Enteractinococcus fodinae: one gene and its partner. The protein of the gene in region 1 interacts with the protein of each later gene in a pairwise test. Links are inferred from orthologs where the notes say so. Each region holds a gene or a part of one and is shown on either strand. Other genes may lie near its edges.

Region 1 (16,679 bases):
CACTCAACAGGATTTGTTGATGCGCGTCCACTATACGGTTACAGCAACACCACCCCGTGACCACCCCCGAACCCCCCGCAACCAGGGGTGGGTAGGGTCACCCAGAATTGCATAAGATGTCGTCACCACACCGGTGACCCACAGGATTGCCACCCCACCACGGGGTGAGCTCAAGGGTTACGGTGGTTATAGCGTGGGGGAAACGCCCGGTCCCATTCCGAACCCGGAAGCTAAGACCCACAGCGCCGATGGTACTGCACCCGGGAGGGTGTGGGAGAGTAGGACACCGCCGGACAACCATTCACAGGCGCCCCGGGAGGGCCCCGACCACACGGTCGGCCCCCTCCCGGGGCCCCTGCATTTAACAACCTAATTTGGGATGAACACGCTGTTAGATGCTGAGGTATCACAGCAGGACAACAGTGCTTTAGAATGTCTCCATGGTCGAAATTCAAAATGCTCACTGGACCCAGATGCGGCATGAAACCGCATACAATATTGCCCGTTTGCGCAATCGCGTCTACGTCATGGAACAGGGCATTACTACAGTAGAAGAACTCGATGGTCGCGACCTCGAACCTACCACCCAGATCTGGTGGATTCAGATCGAAGGCGTCCCAGTCTCTACGCTTCGGGTGCTGAAAGAGAATCCCCACACGCTTTCGATCGGCCGCGTCGCCACCGACAAGCCTTTCCGAGGCCATGGCCTGGCGAGCGCGCTCATACGGGCTGTGATGGCCTATTATCCAGACCAACAGCTGACTATGCACGCTCAAACGCACCTCCAGGACTGGTACGAGACCTTCGGCCTGGAAGCGGTCGGCGAGCCTTTCTATGAGGCTGGCCGGGAGCACCTCATGATGGTCCGGGAACCGCTTCTACGGTCCGACAACGAACTTCGTGATGACATCGACCCGGAAGAATGGCCTTCAGTTAACGAGGACACGCCCTCGGAAGTAGATCACGGAACCCCTGAGCCTGGAACTCCGCAGTACTTTGACGATCTGCAACGACGGTATCGGATGCGACGCAGCAGAAGACCCTAGTGCGCTTCACCTAAGGTAGTCGGACGACAGCGGGCAGCGTCGAGCTCACCTTCATCATGCCGAGATTGGTCTTCACATATGGCGCTTCTCACATTGTTTTCGATGCCAGATCTATCTTTTTGGATGTTAGAAAGGTTACCCTGTTTCAGGCGAGTCACATACTGATTCGCCCCCTTCCGTATGCCATACTTCACAGAGGAATCAAGCTCTCACAGGATGAAGTATCTAAGGAAGGAATCCTGCATTGGATAAGCGTATTGACTTTCTGTATCTCAACGAGCCGGAGATGATCGAAGCAGGTGCCACCGATCTATCGAGTTGTATCGATGTGATGGAAGAGGCCCTGGTACTACTGGCCGATGGTGACTACATGATGGCTGGCGATCGGGGAGACTCTCACGGTGCGATGATCTCGTTCCCTAAGGAACCAAAACATGAGGGCATGCCGAAGGACGATATCGATCGCCGTTTCATGGCGATGCCAGCGTATCTCGGCGGTCGCTTTCGTGCGACCGGTGTGAAATGGTATGGCTCCAATATTGAGAACCGGAAGCACGACATGCCTCGGTCCATCCATTTGTTCGTACTCAACGACACCGACACTGCCGCTCCGAAGGCTGTCATGTCGGCGAACCTGCTCTCGGCCTACCGGACCGCGTCTGTACCCAACGTGGGTACGAAGCACCTAGCGGTCGATAACGTTGAGACCGTCGGGATGATCGGTCCTGGCGTGATGTCGCAGACAACGCTTCGAGGTGTTCTGACCCAGCGCGAAGGTGTCAAACATGTGAAGATCAAAGGTCGCTCGGCAGACTCCACCCAACGTGCCGCGGAGCAAATCAAGCAGGACAATCCACAGCTTGAATCGGTGACTGTTGTAGACACCGAAAAAGAAGCCGTCGAAAACGTCGAGATTCTCATTACCGGAGCAAATGCCTCTCCGAATGGCTCTCAGGACTTCCCACAGGTTAAGGGCGAATGGCTCTCTCCTGGTACCCTCGTGATCGCTCCAGGTGCCACCCACTTCGACGATGACTTCCTGATCAACACCCGCAAGGTCGTCGACTACATGGGCCTCTACGATGAATGGCACCATGAATACACCACCCAGGTAGCATACGACCAGATTGGTATCATCGGGTCGCGCATGCTGAAACTCCAGCACGATGGCCACTTCCCTCGTGAAGACCTACAGCAAATGGGCGACATTGCTGCTGGACGAATCGAAGGCCGCAAGTCCGACGACGAGATCATCGTCTATTCGGTCGGTGGTATGCCTGTTGAAGACGTCGCCTGGGCGCACGATATCTACAACTACGCCGTTGAGAACAATATCGGCACCAGCCTGAACCTGTGGGACGCCCCCGCAGCGTATTAAGACCAGCACCAAGCGAATCCGGGGAGCCACACAGTGGCACCCCGGATTCGCTTTTTTTATGACGTGATTAAGCCAAGAAGTGCCTGGCGAGCTGTTCTGACGTCGCGGCGACATTGAAATACGGTGTCCCCGGTTCAGTATGGCGCCCTGCGGCCAGACTCGAGGCAACGACAGGTGCAAAGCCCAGTGCCGAGACCAAGTCGGCAACGACCTTTGCGGCACTGGGACTATCTGAGGCCACCGCTGCAGCACGTTCCTCGTCAGCCGCCGGGGTGTCCATCGCCCAGTGGGAAATATGGTTCAGAGCCTTTACCACCGTGGCCGTATCGAATCGCTGCGCTATGACTTCCGAAGAGCTCAGCCCTGATGCGAGTCCTTTCTCGAACCACTCGGGCAACGGTTCATCGTGCCAGCGGTTGGTGGCATCGACCAGGATCCGATCAGTAAACCACGCCGGAGCCACATCGTCCAGGTCTTCTTGCGGCACCGCAAGAATGACGAGATCCACGCCGTCTGCTACCTCTTCGGCTAACACCGCACGAGCTTGGGGTGCGTACTGCATCAAGTGGTAGCGCATTTGAGTCGGCGTACGCGTTGAAGCGATCTGCACGTCGATGCCGCTGCGTGCTGCTGCCCGAGCAAAAGCGGTTCCAGCCCGACCTGCGCCCAGCACGCCGATACGATCAAACGATGGCATTGCGCTGTGCACCGAGGCCTTCAATGCGGGTCTCTACAACGTCTCCTGGCTTAAGCCACGGACGGCGGCCGTGCTCATCACGCATTGCAAGTGCCACGCCGCCGGGGGTGCCGGTCATGATGATATCCCCGGGCAGTAAGGTGATCAGCTGAGATAGGTATTCAAGTAAGTCGCCCACCCCGAAGACTAGGTCATCAACGGAATCGCGTTGGCGCACTTCGCCGTTGACTAACGTGGTGAGTTCGGCCTTGGACTGGAATTCGTCGGCGGTTGTCAGCCAAGGGCCAACCGGAGTAGAAGCCTCCAGGATTTTGCCCTGAGTCCATTCATCGGTGCGACCTTGTAAGCCGCGCAACGAGATGTCGTTGCTGATGGCATATCCGGCGATGTAATCGGCAGCGTTGGCCGCAGAGATATTTTTACCTGGGGCGCCGATGATCACGGCTAACTCGCCCTCGTAGTCCAGCCGATGATCAATCTCCGGCACAGCGATCTCACTATAGGCGCTCGTGAGCGTCTGACCGTATTTCGCAAAAATTGTGGGATATTTGGGAAGGTCGAGCCCGGTCTCTTCGATATGGTTCCGGTAGTTGAGACCTATACAGAAGATTTTTGACGGGTAGGGGATGAGGGTTTCATAGCTCAGCGTCGTGGCGTCGATGATGTAGTTGGCGTCCTGCTGAGCGGCATCAAGTGCTTCTTGCACAATGGCCTGACGCTCCGGCGGCGCCAGGGTGAGCAGGGCCCCGACATCAGTGATATCGGGCAGTCGCACAGCCTGGGTCGCGTATTCGGCCCCGGAGTCATCGGTCTCGGTTTTGATGATGAGCGCGGCAAATGTGGCTCCGGGTGCATCGGGGCGTTCTTGTGGCAAGCGAAATGTAGCGAGTTTCATAGCTCTAAGTTCATCACACTCCAGCCCAGTCTGGAACGATGACGCGACGCTAAGCCGCGATCTGACTACGCGCTAAGTCAAAACCAAGTGAAATAACTTCTCGCTCGGTGCTCATCGTAGACAATGGAAGTATGTTTGAACCTCTGGACTTGCAAACGCCGCAACTAGCTATCGGGATCGGCTTTGTTTTTGCCATTGCCGGAGCAGCCATTCTGGCACATGCGACCTGGCGTGCCCGTCGCCTGAAAGCCTGGGAGTCGGGTGAGACGCGCCGGTTCGAAGGTACCGATAGCCGAGGCGAACGAGCCGATGCTCCGCGCGATGTTCGCATTGAGACTCTCGCCGGGTTGGTCGCCATGCTTTTGGGTGTCGCATCGGGGGTCTATGGTGTGGTCAGCCAGAACCATCAGCAGGACGTGCTGGAATCTAATGTGATTGCTAAATATCCTGAAGTGCAGGAAGTGGAAGCGGACCTGTGGCGTGGCAACTTGCTGGAGGCTGAGGTGACCACCGTGGATGGAGAACAGCTGGACTTACGGATTGTTTTCGACCCCGACACCGGGGAGCCCACCATCCAGGGCGAGCACCCGCAGCTGGAACCGCAGCAGTAAAAAGTCCAGTCAATGTTCAGAAACCAGCCGTATACTCTGACTGGTTCAAAATTTAACAACTCACTACCTTAGGTAAGGATAATGGCCAAAAATAAGTCAGCTGGCAGCTCACGTGACACTGTACGGCAGGCGCAAGCTAACCAACTCGCGGCGGAGAAACGGCGTTCCCGCATCATCACATGGACAATCGTCGGTGTCGTTGCCGCTGTGGTCGCCATCATTGTGGTCGTGACTTTGATGAACTCTTCGCGTTCGATCCCTGATGCCGGTCCGACGCCAACCGCTGCAACAGAAACCGGTGGGTTGCTCTTGGAAGACGGTGCCCCGGCTGAGGGCAATGCGCCCGAGGAAGTCGATGCCACGCAGGTCGATGAGCCAAACCCAGACACTGCAGGTCAGATGCCCACCGACGTGCCCGGCTCAGACGTAGCTGACATCATTATTTATGCTGATGCCAACTGTGTGTACTGTGCGCAGTTTGAAAGCGAGAACGCTGGCGCACTTGATGAGCTGGCTGCAGATGGCCACACCATCGAATACCGGTTGGTCAATTACCTAGATAATCCTGGGACCGAAAACTACTCATCTCGTGCAGCAAATGCGATGGCTTGTGTGGCAGAAGAGTCGCCTGAACATACCAGCGAGTACATTCACGCGGTCTTCACCAGCTACGATACGCACCAAGGTGCCGGCCTGTCCAACGACGAACTGGTCGCTTTGGCCGGAGAAATCGGAGCTGACATCGAAGGGTGCGTCTCCGACAACACCTTCCGTCCATTTGTGAATTACACGACCGCTCATGCAGTCAAAGACGGGATCGCTGGTACCCCGTCCATTTGGGTCAATGGTGAGCACTACGAAAACACATCCGGTGGCGAATCGTTCCAATCCTGGGCTGAGTCACAACTCGACGACTAATGCCAGGGGAAATGGCGCCGCTAGGTTTTTGTTTCCTCATGGTTTGGGCTAGACTAGCGTAGGTCATAAATTGACGGCTAGACAGCCACGCCTCCTTAGCTCAGCTGGCCAGAGCACCTGTCTTGTAAACAGGGGGTCATCGGTTCGAATCCGATAGGGGGCTCCAACACCCCGGAACTTTCGTAGTAGAGTTCCGGGGTTTTGTCGTCCCAGAGGTCGTCTGGGGCGCCGACCGACAGGCGTGCAACCGCAGCGGTGATGCAGTTTATTATCGACTAACACCATGTCGAACAGCTGGGCAGCATCGGATGTTAGTCAGACTGTGCACACCCTTGGGTAGCCTAGAGAAGCACAGCCGACATTGTTTGACGAGTGAGGAACCCAATGACAAGTTCAGAACAGCGCCCAGAAGTAGCAGCGCCCATTCAGTCGGTTGATCGTGCATTGCAAATTCTGGAGTTTCTCACCGAAGAAACTGAACTGACCAGCTCCGAGATCGCGCGCCGGTTGGGTGTGCATCGGTCTACTGCCTCGCGTCTGCTGGCCACGTTAGAACATCGGAATGTCGTCGAACAGCTTGCTGATCGAGGAGCGTACCGACTGGGCATCGGGTTGCTGCGCATGGCATACCCGGTCTCTACGCGTTTCGATTTAGCACGCGATAGTCAAACGATCTGTGATGCGCTTGCCGAAGCGACCCAGGAAACTACCAATGTCGCGATCCTCGATGAAGGCTATGCCGTAACGATCACTCAAAGCGCTGGCCAACGTATGGTTGGCGTAGCGGGGCAGTATGTCGGACAGCGCGTGCCATTGCATGCCACGTCGACAGGCAAGCTCTTGCTGGCTTACGCTCCCGAAGAGGTATGGGCACAGGTCAGTGCCCAACCTCTTGTGAAATTTACCGAAGCCACCCAACTCGAGGCCAAGCATCTCGCCGAAGAGTTGGGAGTTATTCGCCAACGCGGTTGGGCGTCAGCCGTCGGAGAGTGGGAAGAGGGCATCAATGCGCTCGCAGTACCGGTCTGGGATGCAACCGGGCAACTCGTCGCCGCGGTGTCGGTAACCGCACCAGACTTTAGAATGCCGGAAGCCCAGTTCGAACCATTCCTTGCGCAAGCGCGCCAGGCTGCGCGCGATCTGGAAAGTCGGTTGGGCTTTTCTCGGGTCGACCCCACAGCTTAATAAACCTCTTTACCTGTGATGCGAGTCACGATTAGACTGTGAGTACGTGCTGCATAGTGCGAGCGTTGTAGCACATTATGCAACATCGAGGGTTGATTTTCGGCAGGCCAGAGCCGATGCCCTCCGTGCCCCACAGGGAGGAACCCCATGAACGCGAACCAACCATCAGTCGATCAATCCAACCGTGTTGTACCGATTAATCTTCGACAGTCCGGGCCCACCCCGGTCGAGATGCTCATCGATACTCGAGTCCGAAAGTCACCTTACTGGCACCTCTCGATGGAAGCCGGTTGCTGGCGAGCGTCGATATACAACCGGATGTATCATCCGCGCGGTTACGTCCGCCCCGAAGATGGCGGGGCCATGGTCGAATACGATGCGCTCGTCAACCACGTGACGCTCTGGAACGTGGCGGTAGAACGACAAATCCAGGTCAAAGGCCCCGATGCCGAAGCCTACGTGAACTTCGTAATCACCCGGGATGCCACCAAGATCCCAGTCATGCGGGCACGCTATGTCATCTTGTGCAATGAGGCGGGCGGAATCCTAAACGATCCTGTCCTGTTGCGCGTTGCCGATGATGAGTTCTGGTTCTCCATTTCTGACTCCGATCTGGAATTTTGGTTACAAGGTGTCAACGTCGGGCGCAGATTCGATGTGGACATCAAAGAAATTGATGTTGCTCCTGTGCAGATCCAAGGCCCGAAGTCGGTGGACCTGATGGTGGATCTCTTCGGTGACGTGGTCGCCCAGTTGCCTCCATACGGCTTGATGACAGGTCAGGTAGCAGGCCATGATGTGGTGGTCTCCCAGACTGGCTTCTCGGGTGAAAAGGGGTATGAAATCTACCTCTATGACGCGTCCTTGCACGCCGAGGACATGTGGAACGCCATCCTAGCGGCGGGTGAAAAACATCAGCTGTCCGTCATAGCGCCGGCGCACCACCGGCGCATTGCCGCCGGGATCCTTTCGTGGGGTCAGGACATGGATCAGGAGACCTTACCTTTCCAAGTGAACTTGGCCTACCAAGTCCCGCGCCAAAAAACTGCCGACTACATCGGCAAAGCCGCACTTGAAGCAGTTCGGGAACAGCTTGAGGTCGGGCAGCAGCCGTATACGCATCAGTTGGTCGGGATGATTATGGGTGGCGCACCGATCAACGACTACGCGCCCGACTTCTGGCTGATTTCGACTACCTCAGACGGTGAAGCCAGCGGGTATGTCACGTCCCCGTGGTATTCACCAGAGATTGGTCAGAACATCGCCATGGGATACGTACCCGTAGAACACTCGGCAATCGGCACTGAACTGTGGGTACATTTACCTGAACAGTATGCCGATATGCCGGGTAGTCCCGTTGCAGCTGAAGTGGTTGAAATGCCCTTCCGCGAATCGGTCAATCCTAACCAGCGCGAAATCCTCCGCACCAAAGGCATGGATGCTGCGATCTAGGCGATTGCCGCTGCGTGTTGCCAGGACGCAACACGCAGCGGTGCCACCAGCAGGTGGTCTACGGTAGACACCGTACCCCGGGGAGCCGTTACGGCTGAGAGTGCGCACCGCGCAGACCCGAACAACCTGATCCGGATCATGCCGGCGGAGGAAGGGCCTATGACCACACCTGCACATGACACCCAGCTGAAAGCCAAGCCTTTTACCTCGGCCATCCCGTGCGCGGCGATGATCGATCTGCCAGCCTTCCAAGCCGCCGGCGCCTGGCGTGATCCCGGGAACCGAACCGACTGGTTGCGTGCCGGTTTTTGGACGGACATCGGTCAACAGCTCGAAGCTGACGGTTACGATATGGTGTTCATCGCCGATGCGCTCGCGATGGCTGGCGGCCACGATGGCACCACGGATGCGGTGATCTCCCGAGGCGCCAAAGGCGGCATCTATCTAGACCCGGTAACCGTCATGTCGACGGTTGCGAGTGTGACCTCACAGCTGCGGTTGGGATGCACGATCTCGACCTCCTTTGTCCCGCCATATGACATCGCACGACGTCTAGCAACCTTGCATCAGCTCTCAGGTGGGCGAGCCGCCTGGAACATCGTAACCTCGGCCTACGATGCTGAAGCCCAGAATATGCAGCAGCCGGGGTTGGCGCCCAAAGAACAGCGCTACCGCACGGCCCACAAGGTGACACAAGACGTCCTCGACATCTGGCGAACCTTCCCGGACAGCAGTTTGTCCATGGACACCACAACCGGGGAGTTCGCTGACTCCTCGAGTATCCGGCCCACTCCTGACGGGGTGGGTCCGTTGACGCTACCTGGAGACGTAGACGGATACCGACCGATGCTGTTGCAGGCCGGAGCGTCACCAACAGGCCTGGATTTCGCGGCGCGCTGGGCCGATGCAACCTTCATGGTGGCCGCTACTGCTCAGCAGGCCCAGCAGATCCGCGCTGACCTGCGTACCAGAGCTGAACAGGTCGGACGCAACCCTGACGCCATTACGACGTTGATGGCTGTGCAACCAGTTGTGGCTGCGACCCAGGCCGCAGCCGAAGAGAAATTGCAGACGATCAAAGATCGCATCGACCCGCACAGTGCGTGGCAAGACCTGGCGGCAGTCTTCCGCGCCGATCCAGGGGAGTGGAACCTCCACGACGACGCTGCTGAGTTTTTACGAGCACAGCGCGGAGCCACTGGCGCCGAAGGATTCGAAAACATCGTGGCACAGGTCGTAGCTGAAGGCGCCCGCACCATCGGTGAGCTCGCGATTGCCGGTGGGGTTGCCCAGTTTAAGCCGGTGCTGGTGGGCGATCCGGCAGGTGTGGCCCAGCAGATGCTCGACCTTGTGCGGCAGGGGGCCACCGATGGGTTTATGGTGACTAGCACCATGGCACCAGCATCATTTCAGGATTTCGCACCGGTCATCCAGCTCCTCCAAGATGCCGGCGATCAGACGAGGTGAAGCATGCAGCTCGACAATGAACCCATTGAAGTCGCACCGGGCGATTTTGTGTCGTATCCGTCTGATGGGGGCCGTCCTTATGACCTGCTTGAGGTCTATCACAACACCGATGGCACCCAGGATGCGGCGTTGATCTGCTGGGTGACGTTCGATAGTTACTTACCACGCAAGCTGCGGTGGCGTAAACGTCGCAAATTCATCGAAGCTAAAGGGGCAGCCACGCTAGAACACACCGTGCGGCAGCATTTCCCCACCGGCCGTTATGTCGACACCGATGAGGGAGCACTGGTCGAATTTTTGCTCCCGCTCCCCGAAGGTGTGGAGCCCATACCAGTCCGGATAGAAGAACGACTCCTGACCGAAACGCCTGCCGCTGATTTCTACCACCAAGTGCATGCCCCGGACAGCCCGCTCAGTCGCGAACTGCGGCACCGTTTCTATTTGGCCAGTGTCGGGACCGAGTGGCAGAAGTACTTTCCTCACCGGTCCGTCTAATTCGCCCGCACCTCATTGAGGGATACAACGTTGGTCTGCGGTACTGAGCGTCCAGATGGCTGATGTGCGCCGTTACCACCTGCGACAATGTGCTCGACAAATTCCGAAATCCACGGTGGAAGTGGCTGCCAACCGGTGAAATACCGTTCTCGGTTGGAGACCTTTTCTGCGTGACTATATGTACTGCGAAGCGCCTGGGCGATTTCTTTTTCTCGAGCAGCCGGGAATAACTTCGCGCGCATTTCCCCATTACTAATAGCACGCTCAATGATCGGCAGAGTCCGCCAGTGTTTGAACGCAGAGGAGGCGGCATACGCGCCACCCCCGCCGTGCTCCCGGGCCGAGGCGTTGACGAGCCACGCGTAGAGAAAATCAAACTGACATAGAGAATTCAACAACGTGTCGGTCTTGCGCGATGTGTTGTGGAGACCAAAATCGTGCAGCACATCTGGACGCACCAACGGATACGTCCGGGCCCAAGACAACCCTTCTGAAATCATGGTGCCGTTATCATCAGCATCATCCGTGTTGGCGTCGAGTGGCACGGAAGAAAACGGGTACTGATTATGTGCTGAAGCCTCGATCTGGCCGTACCGAATCCAAGAACTGTATCGCGGATGGGCAGGGGTGCGCTGAAACGGGCGCAGCACGAGTTCCGGAATCAATTCCCAGCAACCCAACCGCACAGCCGCTGCTCCAAATAAATATGCGGCCACAATTGTGGCCGCGACTGCGCTGGGGGACTTCGCAATGGAAGTAAACGCGTCATACATCGTCCCGATGGTTTTGATGGCTAAATCATAGTCATCGGCCAGCATTGCTTCGCACCCAACCCCGACTAATCGAACCAGCGGCTTGATCTTCTCCTCGGCCACCACTATTTCTTCTCGGGTGTTCTGGAGGAAGATTTTTAGCTCGGCGCGGTTCCCCTGACGAATGTTGGCGCGAATCGCCGCCGAGACCGTGTCATCAGTCATAAACGGTTCTAGCGGCACATTGACTTTGCCGCCGCCACCGAGTGCCTCAGCAAGTTTGGACATCAGCGAGTTGACATCACTGGTCGCGGCTTCTTTGAGCTGGTGATCGTACTTGGCTAATACCGAGGGCCAGTCACGGTAGCGGATGGGCACGTTGCCGGCCCCGTCCCGGATGAAAATCTCTCCTGGCCGGAAGACGGTTTTCGTTTTCATCCGACCCTTGCCGTTCGGACTGGTGTATTGGCCAACGCGCATCATCGGCACCGGAAGACCCGAGCGAGTAGAAAAGATCGCGATGACCACCACATCGCTGCCGTTGATGCGGTGAATTTGAGAGACCACTTCGATATCGGCCTCGATATATTTGCCGATCTTGTCGCGCAGGGTGGCCCCATCGAACATCTGCGGGTTCTTAATTCGCCACGGGGTGACCGGTAAGTGCCCCTCGTCGGTGATGCCAACTAAAATGTACCCCCCGGGAGGACGATTGGCCATGGCGACCGCATCCTTGACGAAATCCAGTTCGTGGCGCCGATCGCGCAAGTCGAGTTCGACTTTGAAATCTAATTGCGTCTGTTCGCCAAGGCGTAAAAGTTCTTGAAGTTTTTCCTCGTCAGTTCTGCCGTCCCATACCACTGCCATAGGTGATCCCATTCGTGTGAACTTCTGTAGGTACACCGAGCGATCCACCGGTTGGACGCAATGAGCTCGGTAGAACCTTTCCTCCCTAACGTTAGCGCAGCAGCATGCGGAAATAACACACTTCTGTCCGGATATTTTGGTCGCTGCGCTCGCCGTCAAGGTGCTCGTTAGGTTGCGTTTACGTGCTCGAAGTTTTCACTGGGTGATTTAGTCCCAGGGTTGCTTGCATTTCACCTTCGAGCCCCCGGACGAAATATGACACGCGTCAGCCGGTGTGTTTGTCCGCCAATCTGTCGTGCTCCCCGACGGGGATGGTACCGTAAGAAGGAGCTGAGCAGGCATGATACGCCAGACTGGTTGCACCATCGGTGCCGACCAATCAGCTCCCAAACCCCGTGGACTTCTCGGGTCCAACCGACGCTAGATGCCAGCATTACGACGAGTGAAAATGTCCGGGCTTGACCCGAATCGGTGCAGTTTTGTGCGTTCGAAAAAGTGTGGGATTCTAATACTGTATTTGCGGTGGTTGACCCCACGAGACGAGCCAGCGCGTCGTGGGGTGAGGTGTATCCCGGGGAGCCGCACCCGGGATTTTTAGTGGAAGGGAGGGCAACGGTGGCCAACGAAGAACGTGATGATCTCACAACGGCACAAGACCTCGAAGCTCCTGACGATCAGGTCGCCCCAGAGGTGGTTGAGCCTCCTGCAGAAGTTGGGATCATCCCGGTGATTCGCCCTGCCGTGACGTTGCCGAACCCAAATGCTGAAGCCCCGCAGATGGCACCGCATGTCACCGAACCGGATGCCGCCCCGCAAGACCCGGTGCCCACGTCCGTGTTAGCCACTGACGATGAGACCCAACCGGTAGAACCGCTTCGTGAGCCGCCCAAGCTGGATGAAGAAGTCGCCTACGTCCAAGAGGATCCCGGCCCGTCCACGCGTAGATTCCCGGCCCTGACCACGTGGCGTCAAGCATTTCAGAGTCTGGGAGAAAAACAGCGCGACACCAATGTTGCCGCCGACGGCGCCCGGGCCAGTTATACCGAAGAGTATCCACCGGTTACCGAACCCTTGCCCACCCAGGCGATCCGACTAGCCAATAGGCTGCAGGATTCGCCGTACCAACTCACCGGCGCACGGTATAAAGCGGTAGCCGAGGCCAAAGACGCCCACAACACGATGCTCCTGGCGCTGAAACTGGGCGAAACCATGTTCCGGTTCGGAGCTGGGGCACTTGAGGTCGAAACCTCGATCATTGTCGTGACCCAGGCCTACGGTGTTTTCGACGCCGAAGTCGATATCACCAACCAGTCGATCTCCTTGAACTTCGCACCACCCGGGGAACCCCCGGCCACCTACCAGCGCGTGGTGCGCAGCTGGGAATCTGACTTTGCTGGGTTAGCAGACTTACACGAACTGGTCACTGAGATTGCCTCTGGTGAAGTAGAACGCGATGATGCCCACGCGCGTCTGGCGGCGATTCGACATCGGAAGAAAACCTTTCCCAACTGGGTGGCGTTTTTGGCTAACGGTGTCTGGGCCTCGGCCTTCGTAATTTTCATTGGCGGATCGTGGTTCTCGGCGCTGTTGACGCTGGGTGCCTCGGCGCTGAGCATGGCCACGGTCTATGTGATGGGCCGGTGGAGGGCCCCAGATGTTTTTGCGACCATGGCCGGTGGGTTTATGGCAGTCGTGTTGGCCTATGGCCTGTATTGGTTGGAGATCTTTCGAGACCCAGCCCTCATGATCGCCGCGTCCCTCATCCTTTTGGTGCCATCGTTACGCATCGTCTCAGCCGTTCAAGACGGTATTAATGGCTTCCCGGTGACCTCGGCCGGCCGTATCGTGTCGTCGCTGTTGGTGTACGTGGGCCTGGTAGCAGGGATCGCGTTGGGCATCGTGGCCGTTTCGATGGTGGGCGCCCCGGCCATCGATATCACCACGATGAATACCATTAGTTATGACCACTGGGTGCTTGCGATCGTGGTGGCCGTGGCAGCCATGGGCATGTCCATTGCCAGTCAAACCCGGTTGCGGCTGATCATCCCGACGGGGGCGGTCTCGACGGTGGGCTACCTGTTCTACGCAGGGGCGATCGATCTGGGCTTAGGTCCCAGCATTGCACCAGCGGGCGCTGCCGTGGCGGTAGGGTTTTTTGCTCGCATCGTCGCGCTAAGCCTCAGGGCACCCCAGCTGGTTGTTGCGGTCCCGGCCGTGTTGTTCCTGCTACCGGGGCTCATGATCTTCCGCGCGATGTATGAAATTGGTTCCAATGTCGACATGATGTCCGGGGGAGTTCTCGAACTGCTGCAAGCCACCGTAATCATTTTGGCCACCGCCACCGGTCTGGTGCTAGGGGATGCCTTGGCACGGCCGCTCACCTCGGGTCTAAAATCCAATGAACGACGTCGGGCCGAGCAACGCTAGAACAATCCCTGTTGATCAGCTTGCTGGGATGTCGGCTGTGTCCGCCAGTCAATCGGGGCCACATCATGCTGGCTTAAGAACTCGTTGGTTTGAGAAAACGGGCGAGAACCAAAAAAGCCCCGGCGAGCCGACAGTGGCGATGGGTGGGCTGCTTCCAACACCAGCGTGGAGGGGGCGGTAAACCAGGGGGCCAAATTACGAGCCTGACGACCCCACAAGATCGCCACCAAAGGCTGCTCGCGCTGAGCTAACGCTGCAATGACGGTCTCGGTGATTTTCTCCCACCCAATATTGCGGTGGGAACCAGCCTCGTGGGCTGTCACGGTCAGCACTCGGTTCAACAACATCACACCCTGGGCTTCCCATGCTGACAGATCACCAGACTCCGCCGGTTCGATGCCGAGATCATCGTGTAATTCCTGAAAGATATTGACCAGCGATCGCGCAATCGGCCGCACATGTGGATGCAGGGCAAAGCTCAGCCCCACCGCATGACCGGGAGTCGGGTAGGGGTCTTGCCCGACGATGAGCACCTTGACGGCGTCCAAGGGCATCCGAAAGGCCCGCAAGACGTTTTCCGGTTGCGGTTCAATGTGCTCACCGGCCTCTCGGCGAGAACGGATATGTTCGGTGAGTGCAGTCAGCTCTTCGACCACAGGGGCCAACACTGGGTGCCAAGAGGGATGAATATTTGGCCAAGCAGAAAAGGTCATGGGATTAGCCTAACGAAGTCTGAAGGATGCGGTAGTTTAGACTGGTGGCGACGAATCGATCAGAAGGGGGAAGCATGGCAGCGCTGAGCGCGATAGACCAGCAAATGCTGGAATTCGAAAAACGCTCCTGGCATTACGCCGGTGCTAAAGACCGAGATATCACCGATACCTTCGGCATGACCCCAACCCGGTACTATCACAAGCTTGCCCGGCTGATCACCACCGAACGCGCCTATGCATACGATCCGATGCTCGTAGAACGGTTATTAAACGCACGCTCGACAGTCCAGCGTGTAGAAGGTATGACTCCGTGACCCAGCAATCGACACAAGATCAATACCCCCGGGATCGCTTCGACGACGTCGAACGCTACACGACCCAACAGGGTGCACACCGCAAAGAGTTTCCCGTACCCAAAGGTGCCGGACAACTCAACGCCATTATTCTCGCCGGCGGAGCAGCGCTCGCCGTTGGTATCGGCTCCTATTTATGGTTGTATCCGTCTGACCCGCTAAATCAGGCCGGTCCAGAGTCCGAAGAGACGGTCATCGCTCCGGTTGACGATGAACCCCAAGATGTCGACGACGAGGTAGAAGAGCTCGACGAGCCCGAACCCGTCGAAGAGGTCGAAGCCCCCGAGACCGTTGAGGTTGAAGAAGTCGACGAGACACCGGAACCAGAAGAGCCCTCCCCGGAAGAAACCGAGGCTCCTGATGAAGCCGTCGACTATGAGTTGCCGGTAGGTGTGTATAACGCCTCCACCATTCAGGGCTATGCCGCACAGGTCGCTCAAGAGCTCGGTTCGGCCGGGTTTAATGTGCCGGTCGCGGACAACTGGAGCGGTCAGGTCCCGGCTCAAACGACGGTGTTTTACTCCGATAACGAGGCGACCGCGCGCGCCGTGGCAGACGAAGTCGGTGCGGTCGCGGTGTATGAGGCCTCTGTTGACGGTGTGCTCGTCGTGCTCACCGCTGATTAACAGAACTTTAGCTACTTGCACTCAGGGGTCCCGAGTGCTAAAACTAGTGTTAGCACTCTGCGGGTGTGACTGCCAAAGTTGCCCGCAGATAAACCTCACCATCAGCTGAAACTTCTGTACCGCCACCCGGTCAGGGCAGGAGTTTGCCGTCGCGGGCACTGTGGTGCAGGTGTGGAACCAACTCGTCCCGAAAGGACCGTGCAATACATGGCTAAGACCATTGCATTTGACGAAGAAGCACGCCGCGGCCTAGAAGCGGGTCTCAACGCTCTGGCTGAGGCGGTCAAGGTAACCCTGGGCCCACGTGGCCGCAACGTCGTACTGGAAAAACAGTGGGGCGCACCGACCATCACCAACGATGGTGTTTCGATCGCAAAAGAGATCGAACTAGAAGACCCATACGAAAAGATTGGCGCCGAGCTGGTCAAAGAAGTCGCCAAGCGCACCGATGATGTCGCTGGTGACGGTACGACTACCGCAACCGTTCTGGCCCAGGCGCTGGTCTCCGAAGGCCTGCGCAACGTTGCAGCCGGAGCCGACCCAATCGCCCTGCGTCGCGGCATCGACAAAGCCGTTACAGCTGTCACCGACGCATTGCAGCAGCAGGCTCGTGAAGTCGAAACCACTGAACAAATTGCTAACACCGCTGCGATCTCAGCCGGTGACTTCGAAATCGGTCGCCTGATTGCTGAAGCCTTGGATAAGGTCGGCAAAGAAGGCGTTGTGACCGTTGAAGAGTCCAACACGTTCGGCCTGGATCTGGAACTGACCGAAGGTATGCGCTTCGACAAGGGCTA
Region 2 (5,572 bases), 760 kb from region 1 along the record:
TTGTTCCGCCTTGGACTCTTGCTGGGTATCTTCTGTGGCGTCACCACGTCCGCGGTCACTTCTGCGACGACGACGCGAGGTCCCGTTCTTGTGCCCGGACTGCTTCTGATTGCTCGACTGCTTTTGGTGATCAGTTTGCTGCTGCTCAGCATCGTCCTGGCCCTCATTGTCGTCCAGTGTGGCAGCGGCGATCGAAGCCATCGCACTACGGGTTTTTTCAGCCTTTTCGTCTGGCTGCTGGTCCGAGGAGGTGTCCTGCTCTTGGTGCTGGTCATTGGCTTGCCGACGCCGGCTGCGACGAGTCCCGGCCTCGCCGCCACGGCGGCGCTGCGCTGCAGTCTCATAAGGTTTGCCACGTTCGATGGGCTCGTCATGGACAATGATGCCGCGCCCTGCACAGTGCTCACAGGTGTGGGAAAACACTTCGACCAAACCGGTTCCCATGCGTTTGCGCGTCATTTGGACCAAGCCCAGCGAGGTCACTTCGGCGACCTGGTGGCGGGAGCGGTCTCGGCCAAGGCATTCGACCAACCGACGAACAACGAGGTCGCGGTTGGACTCTAAGACCATGTCAATGAAGTCGATGACGATGATGCCCCCAATGTCGCGCAGCCGAAGCTGACGAACGATCTCTTCGGCGGCCTCCAAGTTGTTCTTGGTCACAGTCTCTTCGAGGTTGCCCCCGGAACCGGTGAATTTCCCGGTGTTGACGTCAACGACGGTCATCGCTTCGGTGCGGTCAAAGACTAATGAACCACCCGATGGCAAATTGACCTTCCGGTCCAGTGCCTTATGGAGTTGCTCATCTATCCGGTAGTGGCCAAACAGGTCCGCCCCGTTGAAGGCTTTCGGATCCCATTGCTCTAAGCGATCGACAAGATCTGGGGCGACATAGGTGACGTAGGCCTGGATCTTGTCCCAGACTTCTTCACCTTCGACCAGCATTTTGGTGAAGTCTTCGTTGAAGACGTCCCGAACGACCTTGATGGTCAGATCGGGCTCAGAGTGCAAGAGCTCTGGCGCCAAGACCTTATTGGACTTGGAGTGTTTTTCGATCTCTTCCCACTGGTTGCGCAACCGGTTGATGTCATTGAGGAGTTCTTCTTCGGAAATCCCCTCGGCTGCGGTACGCACGATGACGCCCGTTTTATCCGGGAGGTGCTCTTTGAGAATGGCTTTGAGTCGATTGCGTTCGGTATCTGGCAGCTTGCGGGAGATACCGGTCATCGAACCATTGGGGACATAGACCAGGTAGCGCCCGGGCAGCGAGATCTGTGCCGTCAGACGGGCCCCTTTGTGGCCCACTGGGTCTTTGGTGACCTGGACCAGCACGGAGTCGCCGGATTTCAGGGCGTTTTCAATCTTTTTGGCTTTGCCGTCGAGCTGGGCGGTATCCCAGTTGACTTCACCGGCGTAGAGCACGGCGTTGCGACCGCGACCGATGTCAACGAATGCGGCTTCCATGGATGGCAACACGTTTTGGACTTTGCCCAAGTACACGTTGCCGATTAGGGAGTCTTGTTGGGTGTTGGACACAAAGTGTTCGGCGAAGATGCCATCTTCCAACACGGCGATTTGGATTTGGCTCTCGCGCTGGCGAACCAACATCTTGCGTTCGACCGATTCTCGGCGGGCCAAAAACTCGGCTTCCGAGATGATTGTGCTGCGCTGCCGTCCACCCCGTCGATTCGAACGACGTCGTTGGCGTTTGGCTTCTAAACGTGTCGAGCCGCGCAAGGAGGTGACTTCGTCTGAACCGGAGGTCGATGCTTGGCGGGGGGCACGGACGCGGGTGACGGTATCTTCGGGGTCCCCGTCGCCGCCGCCATCCATTTCTAGGTCAACGTTGCCGCGCCGGCGTCGACGTCGACGATGTGAGACGGGTTGCTCGTCGTCCGTTGATTGCTGCTTTTGGTCGTCGTTACGTTTACCGCGGGAGCGTCGCTGGTTTCTCGAGTCGGAATCTTCATCAGCGTTATCGTCCCGGTCGTCATGCCCGTTACGATGTTTGCCGTTTTTGTCCTGACGATCTTTCCGGTCATCGTTGTCGTCGTTGTTGCGATCACGGCGGTCGGATTGTTGTTGCTGTTGTTTTTTGCGCGGTCGGTTCTTTTGGCCGCGATTATTTTCCTCGGGCTCATCGTCGGGTTCGGGTTGGCGCCGACGAACCGGAACCTGTGAGTAGTCCGGGGCCTGGAACAGTAAGGCGGTCGGGTCATCCGGCATCGGAGTGCCGGCAGTGACCGAATGTTGCGCAGTATTCATTTGTGGTTGTGTGTTATCGGCAGCTGGCATGCTGCGCCTCCCGGGCCTATCCGCGATCCGCACCCATCGCGCATAGGCCAATCCGGTTGTGCGTACGCCAGTGGCGAGTACGCACTACGAAAAAGCCTCAAGTGAACCGGTCTGTGCCGGAGCCAGCAGAAGCGTACAAGACAATTCAATAAAAACTTCAGGAGTTTGCGGTCTGGGATTCATACATCTTCATCTTCACGATGGAATCAACCTTCGCACCTGCAAACCATAAAGCTTCCGCAGGACCCACCGGGTGTGCGTGCCCAGTGTGGTCTCCCCCATTGTGACATACTTTCACCGAAAACTGGTTATTCTGGGCTGCTGCTCAGCTGACAGCCCTATACTTGGCCGGGTGAATACCGCAGTACTAAACCCCAATGACGCCGAAGCGCAGCCCTGGTACGCCACCAGTTTTGGCACGGCCATGGTCTTGATTATTGCAGGCCTCATCGGCCTGGGCGCCACCCTGGTGTTGACCTATGAACGCATCCAATTATGGATGGATCCGGACTATCTGACCTCGTGCGATTTTAGTGTCTGGGTCTCGTGTGGGACGGTCATGCAGTCGTGGCAAGCTGCATTATTTGGCTTTCCCAACCAGTTCATCGGCATTATCGGGTTCGCTGTGGTCATCACCATTGGTATGGCCATCGTCGGCGGGGCACGGTTTGCGAATTGGTGGTGGCATGCGACCTCAATTGGCTTGGGTCTGGCCATGGTGTTCTGTTTGTGGCTGTGGATCCAAGCCGTGTATGTCATTAATACGTTATGTCTGTACTGCATGGTGATCTGGGCGGTCACGATCCCCGCCGCCGTCCTTATTTTTGCGCGAAACGTCGCCCGTGACTTGATCAAAGTCACACCACGCACGAAGATGATAATAACAACGGCCGTCTGGCCCGCGATCATCCTGCTCTACGTGGTGATCGCTGCATCGATCATGCTGCGCTTTGGCGAAGCAATGTTTTAGGACACAAGTGGACGCGAACAAATTCAATGCCATGCCCCGACCAGAACTCACGCACCCCTATGTGCAGCTTCGGCAAGCTGCCTCGGTGATCATGCTGCGTGAGGCTGCCAACACGCTCGAGGTCTATGTGCAGCACCGGGCAACCACCATGGATTTTGCCGCCGGCGCGGTCGTGTTCCCAGGGGGTCGTACGGATCCTGAGGACGCCGAGTATGATTTCGGTGAAGCAGTTCGCCCCATCCTTTCGAACCATGCCAAGGGCTGGCAGAAAACCTCCCTGGGTTCGACAAACTCACAGGAGGCCGTGACCAACGCGTCGATGATGTTACGCACTGGCCTGCGCGAGGTTGAGGAAGAAACCGGCCTCGGGCTGGAACCGCAGATTCTGCGCCCGTGGGCCAACCTCATTACCCCGGTCGGTCTTCCGAAACGCTTTGATACCTTCTTTTATATCGCGACTCCAGACGACGACCTCGTGCCTGAGAACATCACCACCGAGGCCACATCAGCTGAATGGCTGACCATCGAATCGATCCTTCGGGACGCTGATGCAAAACGTATCGCGTTGATGAGCCCGACCCGGTTCTTACTGTCTGGCATCCTGGAATATGGCTCAATAGAAGGGCTGTTGCAACACGACCCGGTGGTTGAACCCATTCGAGGATTGTGAACCGACGTTAAAACCCTGCTGGCACCGCCAAGAAGCGGTGCCAGCGAGGTTTTAAAAATGTCTTCGGGTTAGCCGAACCAGATCTCAATCTCCCGTTCGGCAGACAGGGTCGAATCCGATGCGTGAATGAGGTTTTTCTGCACGCCTTCGCCCCAGTCGCGACCGTAATCTCCGCGAATGGTGCCGGGTTCAGCAAGCGTCGGGTCTGAGATGCCGGCCAGCGCGCGAATCCCTTCGATGACACGTTCGCCTTCGATCACGGCAGCGACGAGCGGTCCAGAAGCCATGAAATTCACGAGGGGTTCAAAGAACTCTTTGCCTTCGTGTTCTTCGTAGTGCTCGGCAAGCATCTGGTGGGTAGCGTTGAGCATGAGCAGCTCGACAATGGTGTAACCTTTGCGCTCGATGCGCGCCAGAATTTCACCGGTCAGTCCACGTTCCACGCCATCAGGCTTCACGAGTACAAGTGTGCGTTCAGGCTGGCTCATATCTACCTCAATCATCCAGGGCTTTGGACAGCGCGGTCACGCTGCCGTCTACGATCATACCTAATCGTCGGTTGCTTCCACACCGTGTTCACGCCGCCAGGCTTTCTCTTCAGCAGCCCGTTGTTGCTTCTCGCGATCGATTTGTTTGCCTTTGACCACCGCGTACCACCAGGCAGCGGCGAAGGCGATGCCCACGAGGAATCCAAAGGGCTCTAAAAAGCCCGAAGCGATTAGGACCGCTTGGATAATCCAGCCGAAGACGAGGCCGGCGGGTTTGGTGACGAAGCGTGCGGCGGCTCCGGTGATGAGCGCGAACACGAGCGCCCCGATGAGCATCCATAGGCCGCCCTCGTCTTGGTTCAGACCGTAGAGCATCAGGCCAAAAAAGGCGATAACAAATGCTTCGCCCAACAGCACGGTCGAGGTGAACAACACCATCACGGAGCGTTCTTTTTTGGGTTGACCGGGCTGCCATTCGCGTTGTGCTTTGGTTTCGCGTTCCGGGCGCCAGGATTCCCGATTGGTGTTGTCGGCTTGTTCAGGACTCATCGTCATCCTCCTGGTCCTCGTCGGCGAAGAAAGCACTCAAGTCGTCGTGGTCGTCGATTTCTACCGTGGCATCGGTGGCGGTGGCATCGGTGCCCAGCAGGTCGCGGACCTGGCCAACCAGGGTAATCGAGCCGGTCACCAGGACCCCGGCTCCCCCGGTACCAGCCATCAGGGTGCGACCGGCGTCTTGAATCTGGGAGTCTTGTTCTCGGACTCCCCGGACGGCCCAGCCGATCGCATCCACGACCGAATCGGTGGTGAAGATATGGTCTTCATCCCAGCCGGCGTCCAGTGCGATTTCGGTCAGGTCTTCGGGGCTGATGGCGCGCGGTGAGTTGGATTTGGTGATGGCCAAGTGTTCAACGTCGTCTCCGAAGTGGTCGAACAGCGCGTTGAGCACACCGAGGGCGTCTTTGTCATCGAGGATCCCCACGACCAAACCAAGGGCTGAGAAGTTGAAGGTTTCTCGGATGGTTGAAGCGGTGGCCTCGATGCCGTGTGGGTTGTGCGCGGCGTCCACGACCAATGAAGGGTTGGTACGCAACAATTCCAGTCGACCCGGGCTGGTCACTTGGGCCAGCCCGTCTTGCAGGATGTCCT

Evidence for each region.
Region 2: the proteins of J2S62_RS09775 (region 1) and ndk interact in binary tests that used the Escherichia coli proteins (3 or more experiments, as listed by UniProt). The link is inferred for Enteractinococcus fodinae from one-to-one orthologs.

The regions. Positions count from the first base shown.
Region 1 is NZ_JAVDYJ010000001.1:2,096,489-2,113,167, reverse strand. Bases 13,046-15,821 are described here. They hold J2S62_RS09775 (uracil-DNA glycosylase), read right to left. Parts: upstream 14,904-15,821; coding sequence 14,187-14,903; downstream 13,046-14,186. Other genes in these bases: J2S62_RS09765 (LytR C-terminal domain-containing protein), read left to right, coding at 15,214-15,821; J2S62_RS09770 (DUF3263 domain-containing protein), read left to right, coding at 14,978-15,217; J2S62_RS09780 (threonine/serine exporter family protein), read left to right, coding at 13,046-14,190. In the rest of the region: J2S62_RS09840 (GNAT family N-acetyltransferase), read left to right, coding at 441-1,046; J2S62_RS09835 (tyramine oxidase subunit B), read left to right, coding at 1,291-2,424; J2S62_RS09830 (NADPH-dependent F420 reductase), read right to left, coding at 2,492-3,121; J2S62_RS09825 (fumarylacetoacetate hydrolase family protein), read right to left, coding at 3,108-4,016; J2S62_RS09820 (hypothetical protein), read left to right, coding at 4,148-4,627; J2S62_RS09815 (DsbA family protein), read left to right, coding at 4,709-5,545; J2S62_RS09805 (IclR family transcriptional regulator), read left to right, coding at 5,930-6,730; J2S62_RS09800 (glycine cleavage T C-terminal barrel domain-containing protein), read left to right, coding at 6,878-8,182; J2S62_RS09795 (NtaA/DmoA family FMN-dependent monooxygenase), read left to right, coding at 8,342-9,649; J2S62_RS09790 (hypothetical protein), read left to right, coding at 9,653-10,144; J2S62_RS09785 (AlbA family DNA-binding domain-containing protein), read right to left, coding at 10,141-11,763; more of J2S62_RS09780, read left to right, coding at 12,379-13,045; more of J2S62_RS09765, read left to right, coding at 15,822-15,882; groL (chaperonin GroEL), read left to right, coding at 16,090-16,679. UniProt on the Escherichia coli protein: Excises uracil residues from the DNA which can arise as a result of misincorporation of dUMP residues by DNA polymerase or due to deamination of cytosine.
Region 2 is NZ_JAVDYJ010000001.1:1,338,346-1,343,917, reverse strand. The notes cover bases 2,714-5,572. They hold ndk (nucleoside-diphosphate kinase), read right to left. Parts: upstream 4,424-5,572; coding sequence 4,004-4,423; downstream 2,714-4,003. Other genes in these bases: J2S62_RS06305 (bifunctional folylpolyglutamate synthase/dihydrofolate synthase), read right to left, coding at 4,962-5,572; J2S62_RS06310 (DUF4233 domain-containing protein), read right to left, coding at 4,484-4,972; J2S62_RS06320 (NUDIX hydrolase), read left to right, coding at 3,273-3,935; J2S62_RS06325 (vitamin K epoxide reductase family protein), read left to right, coding at 2,714-3,265. Outside these bases: J2S62_RS06330 (Rne/Rng family ribonuclease), read right to left, coding at 1-2,295; more of J2S62_RS06325, read left to right, coding at 2,648-2,713. UniProt on the Escherichia coli protein: Major role in the synthesis of nucleoside triphosphates other than ATP. The ATP gamma phosphate is transferred to the NDP beta phosphate via a ping-pong mechanism, using a phosphorylated active-site intermediate.